2 regions of the Paenibacillus sp. 7516 genome follow, and region 1 is predicted to be linked to the other one. Evidence: riboswitches for the same ligand, from Rfam matches in the RefSeq annotation. Region 1 holds a riboswitch; the other holds the start of a gene.
The links. A riboswitch is a leader RNA that binds a small molecule or an ion and turns the genes downstream of it on or off. The one in region 1 is predicted to bind cobalamin.

Region 1 (3,161 bases):
TGTTCATCTCAAGTCCAGCCTCCCTGAATAATGGTGTACCCCAACTATAGGCCGATCCGGCTTATATAACTATGGTTCAACCTCTCTCATACATGGCATAATCCCATTTTTGGTCCCGCTTTCAGCTGATATTTAACCAATATACCTGTTATAATCTGAAGTAAGATAAATATTGATATGGAAGAAGGGAAGGAGTGAGAAGGTGAGCCCAATCGAGATGAACGTGGTGCCCATGGACTGGACACAGATGGAGCTGGTGCTGCTTTTTTTCGGCTGGGAGGATTGTGATCCGTCTCATTATTGGGGTCCGGGGGTACGAGATTCCTATGTGGTTCATTACATTCATGAGGGACGGGGAACCGTTCATATGGAAGATAAGGAGTACCATTTGACGCAGGGTCAGGGCTTCGCCATTCTGCCGGATACCATCATTCATTATGAGGCCGATGCGAAGGAGCCTTGGACATACTCCTGGTTCGGTTTTAAGGGCGTACATGCCAAGACTTTCATGCAGCGGGCTAACCTGAGTCCAGAATGCCCTGTATTTGAAGCCAAGGATCCAAAGGTAATGGATGGTTTGTATGCAGAGATGACTCAAGCCTCCTCGCGCAATGGTGGAGATGTATTCAGCCAGAGTCTGCTGTACCGATTAATTGCCGAACTGATCTCCTCCTCCCCTGATGAGCGTAAGCCGCAGAGGCCCCTTTCCACCAAGGATGAATACATCAGACAAGCGGTCCAGTTTATGGAGAACAGGTACAGCCAGAAGACGTCCATCCTTGATATTGCGCAGTCCGTGCGTTTGGATCGTACCTATCTGTCCGGTCTTTTTAAGGAGAAGTACGGGAAGTCGCTGCAGGCTTTTTTTCTTGAATACCGGATGAATCGCGCAGCAGAGCTGCTGCAGAGTTCAACGCTTTCGGTCAGTGAGGTTGCCCATTCTGTGGGGTATACGGATCCGTTGTTATTTTCCAAGATGTTCAAGCGTGTGACAGGGGTTTCCCCCAAAGGTTCGAGAGAGCAGCGGGAGTAGGCTGATGAGCTGTTTCAAATTTGAATAAATGCTTTGATCATTATCTGTGAGCCAGCTATACTGGTACAGAATGCATTTCAATTGAATATGTGGAACTGGGTGCTTTACCTTCGGGTAGAAGCTTAATAGGGAAGACCGGTGTAATGCCGGCGCGGTCCCGCCACTGTAACAGAGGAGTCATGCTGCGTTATGCCACTGGTTTAGACCGGGAAGGTGCTGCAATGACGAGGATTCTGGAGCCAGGAGACCTGCCTAGTTTAACAACACAGTAGTACCTACGGGAGATAGGAAGGTGTTTAGAGAGCATGATTTTTTCTGAAAATCTGTTTATTTAAGACGTCCTTATCCGGTACTAGCGGAGAGAGACGTCTTTTTTGATATGCATGGACAAGTCATGTACGGGGTTGGAGATTGGGGAGAGGATGTCAGACATGTGAGTAGATATATTGTGAAAAGATTCATTCAGCTGGCAGCCGTGTTATTCGGCATTTCGTTTCTGACGTTTCTGCTAACCTATCTGTCTCCGGGGGACCCGGCAAGGCTTATGCTCATGTCTACAGGGGTCACTCCGTCGGACGAATTGGTACAGCAGGTGCGTGTCCGGCTGGGACTGGATCAGCCGTTTTGGATACGCTACGGAACCTGGCTGGGACAGGTAATTACCGGAGATTTCGGAACGTCCTATAAATACGACAGGCCTGTGCTCGACATTCTGCTGTCCAGGCTTCCAGCCACGCTTCGGCTAACAGGAAGTGCCCTGCTGCTGGTCATTCTGATTGCGTTTCCACTGGGTGTTTTGTCGGCCGTCTACAGAAACAACGTGCTGGATTACGTCATACGCCTGTTTTCGTTTGCCGGGTTGTCCATGCCGAGCTTCTGGCTCGGGATGCTGCTCATGCTGGTGTTTGGCGTACAGCTCAAGCTGCTTCCCGTCATGGGGAGTTCGGGCTGGAACAGCCTGATATTGCCTGCATGCACACTGGCGTTACCTCTGATCGCCCAATATATCAGGCAGATCCGTACGGTGATTCTGGAAGAGATGTCCCAGAACTATGTAACGGGGGCCAGAGCCAGAGGCGTGAAGGAGAGAGTCATTATGATGCAGCATATTTTACCCAATATATTATTGCCCATCGTTACGCTCATGGGCATGTCTACAGGCGCCCTGCTCGGCGGGGCAGCCATTGTGGAAAGTTTGTTCGTATGGCCGGGTGTAGGGCAGATGGCGGTGGATGCCATCTTTACAAGGGACTATCCTCTGATTCAGGGCTATGTCATCTGGATGGCAACCATCTATGTATTGCTGAATCTGATCGTTGATCTCTGGACACATCTGCATGACCCGCGGATTCGACTGGACGTGGATGTCTAAAATGAGAGAATTTAAGCTTATTCTGACACAGCATCGCTGGTTCACGTTTCTATGTTCATTGACCCTCCTTTGGGTCATTCTCGCCATGATTGCGCCGCTGCTCGCACCGCATGATCCACTGGCAACGAATTTTGCCAAGGTACTGCAGCCAGCCAGTTCGGAATATCCGCTTGGAACCGACCAGCTTGGACGCTGCGTGTTATCCCGTCTCCTTTACGGGGCCAGGACGTCGCTTCTGCTTACATTTATGATGATCGGAATTGTGTTTGTGCTTGGTGTAGCCATTGGTGTTATCGCAGGTTTTGCTCGTGGCCTGACAGATATAGTGCTGATGCGGTTATCCGATACACTGATGGCCTTTCCAGGATTAATCTTCGCCATCGCAGTAGTGGGGATGCTGGGGCCTGGCCTGTTTAATACGGTAATTGCCCTGGCTGTTGTCTGGTGGGCGAAGTATGCACGACTGGCAAGAAGTCTGGTGATCTCGCTTCAGCAAAAGGAGTATGTCGCTGCGGCAGCCTTCAGCGGCGCGCGGAAGATTCAGATCATCACCAGAACCATCCTGCCCAACATGCTGTCTCCTCTCATCGTCATGGCGATGATGGATGTGGGCGGCATGATGTTATCCATCTCAGGCCTGTCATTTCTGGGGCTGGGTGCTCAACCTCCCGAACCGGAGTGGGGGGCGATGCTGAATGAAGGCAGACGATATTTGCAGACAGCTCCGTGGTTGTTGATTTATCCGGGACTTGCGAT
Region 2 (3,161 bases), on a different contig from region 1:
CGTGTAGCACTGACGGGACCACGTAAATCCAAGGAGATGGCGTTGTTAGTTGAGAAAATGGGTGGCATTCCACTCGTGCGGCCAGCACAGGGAACGGTATTCCTGGACGATCGGAACATACGCAATGGTCTCGTCTCCTTGATCTCTGATCCGCCCGACTGGGCGGTATTAACTACAGGCATGGGACTTGATGCCATATTTGAAATGGCAGAGGATATGGACATAGCTGGTCAACTGCTGGATGTTCTGTCGGAAGCTTCAATTGCGGCAAGAGGATACAAAACGGTGAACTCACTTCGTAAGCGCAAGCTCGCACCGCTGGTCCGGGATGATGACGGCAGTACGGACGGGCTGATCCGTGAATTCGCACCACATGATCTTGCCGGCAAGAAAGTCATGCTCCAGCTTCATGGAGAGACTGCGCCGAAGCTGGTCAACTGGCTGGAAGAACAGGGGGCCGAGGTAAGACAGGTTCTGCCTTATCGTCATGTACCACCGGAAGAGGCCGAACTGGAACTGCTTTTGAATGAAATTGTGCAGCGTGAGGTTGATGCCGTAGCATTCACCAGCGGTCCCCAAGTACGGTTTTTGGCAAAGTATGCGGCTTCCCAAGGCAAGCTGGAACAGATGCAGCAGGCCTTCCGGGACGGTGTCATTCCCGCATCTGTCGGCAAAGTGACTGCGAACGCCATGCGTGAAGAAGGGATTGAAGCACGAGTTGTTCCGGAGGAAGAAAAGATGGGAGCGCTCATCGTTGAGCTGGGACGATATATTGCTGCAGCAAACGCAGATCAATCCTGATAAGCAGATCAGGACGCAGGTCTGTTAAAGGATCCAGTAAGATCGTTATTGAGGGTTTCGTATATGGACATCGTATTTCAAGTTCTGATCGGTTCTGGATCAGAACTTTTTTCCGTTTTGTCTGAAAATAGAATCAAGGACAAACATCATAAGCATGGACATTTTTTCCTGAGCGGTGTTATGATGAAAGCAATATCATTCATGAAAACAAGCAAGGTGCTCTTGCGTCGAGCAAGAGGTAACAGGGAATCGGGTGTAAATCCCGAGCGGTCCCGCCACTGTAATGGGGAAGCCCTTTTCATCCAAGTCACTCGTACATTCGGGGAAGACAGAAAAGGAAGCTGATGATCCAGAGCCAGGAGACCTACCTTGCATGTGTCACCGAACCCTTCGCGGAAAGGAGTGGTGTACGAAGAATCAGGAAACGGGCGAACAACCGGTTCGCCTGGCAGGCCCTTTGCGGCCATGCAGCCACAGGTCTATCCTCTATAGGGCCGTGGACTGTCTTCTTGAGTGTACGTACATGCGTATCCCATCCGTTATAAGGATGGGATTTTTTTGTTTTTTTACAGTCGATCCGGAACTGGATTTAATCGAACATGCCGCGAAGAAGAAGGTCGGTCAAGCCGTCCTTTTTCACTGTTTTGGAATAGCCGGGATAAGAAGGTTGAGCTGCACGGAGCAACTCAATAATCAAGAGCTCGTTACAGACAACGGCTAAAGTAGCGATGATATAGATGTGATTGGCGTGTTAAGGGTGAACAGGGAGATGGAGGAGGAGAAGCAATGCAGAGTCAAGGAAAGCTGCTGATTATCGGATTTGGCCCGGGAGCGATGGAGCATATCACCACACGGGCATTGGAGGCACTTCGGGAGAGTGAGGTCATCATTGGTTATAACACTTACGTTGATCTGATTCGTCCACTTCTGGACGGACAGGAGATTGTACGTACAGGCATGACCGAAGAAGTAAGCCGGGCACAGGAAGCGGTCAGACAGGCCGAGATGGGTAAAATCGTTGCAGTAATCTCCAGTGGCGATGCAGGTGTATATGGCATGGCCGGACTGGTGTATGAGGTGCTGATGGAGCAAGGCTGGAAGCCGGAAACTGGCGTTGGCGTTGAAGTTATTCCGGGTGTATCTGCCATTCAATCCTGTGCTTCCTTGCTGGGTGCACCCGTGATGCATGATGCATGTACGATCAGCCTGAGTGACCACCTTACGCCATGGGAGACGATTATTCGCCGAGTTGAAGCAGCAGCATCAGCTGATTTTGTTATTGCTCTGTACAACCCTCGCAGTGGACGCCGGACACGCCAGATCGTGGAGACGCAGGAGATGCTGCTGCGATACCGTAGTCCCCAGACACCGGTGGGGCTTGTAAAAAGTGCCTACCGTGAACGTCAGGATGTCGTGATGACCACGCTGGAAGACATGTTGAATCATGATATCGGCATGCTTACGACGGTGATCATTGGTAATTCCTCGACCATGATGTACGAAGGACTCATGGTCACACCGCGCGGATATCAGCGGAAATACACGCTGAATACCGCGGAACAGCCGCTCAGACCGCATGAGCGGCTCCGCACGGAAGCTGAGCCTTGGTCGCTCGGCGCGATGGAGGCCCGTTCGGCCGCTGCCGCCGATGCAGCAGGCACGGTCCCCGATGCGCAGACCGCACAGCCAGCGGCGGAAACAGCCCTGCGCGGCGCAAGCGCCAGTACAGGCATGGAGCCGCAAGGGCAGCAGGGCGCCGGCATGCCTGCTGCACAGCCAGCGGGCGGCAGTACCGCAGTGCTTGCAGCCGAGCGGCCTGCGGCGGTGCAAGGTGCACCGCGTGCTGCCTTGGCGGTGCCGCATGCTGGTGCAGCCGAACTGGCTGCCGAGGCGCTGACGCGGCTTGCGGCAGGCGGTAAGCTCGCTGGCGAAGCGGCCAGCCGCTGGCTGGATGCAGCCGGGTCAGGCGTGCCAGCCGGGACGCCGCAGACGGCAGGGGCATCTGCTGAGCGGCAAGCACCCGAGCCGGGACGCAAGGCACCGCTGTTCGAGATTGGCGTGTCGCCTGGCGTCGGCAACAAGAAGTTTACAGCAGCCCAGATGGCGCTGCTGGCGCAATGCGCGAGTGAAGAAGGCGAGCTGGAATACACGCCGGAGCATCAGATTATTTTGCGGGTACCGACCTTTGAACCGGATCAGCTGGTAGAGGAACTGCGTGCAGCGAATTTCATCGTGGTGCCGATCGGTGACGTTATTAAGGTGAAGGCCTGTGACTTCTGCAATATGGAGAAGGATGATGCTGTTCCGATGGCCAATCATTTGCAGGCTGTTATAGGCGGACTTAGTGCGCCGAAAGAGAC

Region 2: another riboswitch for cobalamin. It lies ahead of cobJ (precorrin-3B C(17)-methyltransferase); the one in region 1 lies ahead of nikB (nickel ABC transporter permease).

What each region holds. Positions count from the first base shown of each region.
Region 1 is NZ_NPBI01000040.1:114,603-117,763, forward strand. Features, by position in the region: gene melA (alpha-glucosidase/alpha-galactosidase) at 1-7, opposite strand, end outside; gene CHI14_RS27125 (AraC family transcriptional regulator) at 203-1,033, shown strand; cobalamin riboswitch at 1,114-1,303, shown strand; gene nikB (nickel ABC transporter permease) at 1,467-2,405, shown strand; gene nikC (nickel transporter permease) at 2,407-3,161, shown strand, end outside.
Region 2 is NZ_NPBI01000024.1:398,874-402,034, forward strand. Features, by position in the region: gene CHI14_RS21405 (uroporphyrinogen-III synthase) at 1-801, shown strand, start outside; cobalamin riboswitch at 999-1,187, shown strand; gene cobJ (precorrin-3B C(17)-methyltransferase) at 1,588-3,161, shown strand, end outside.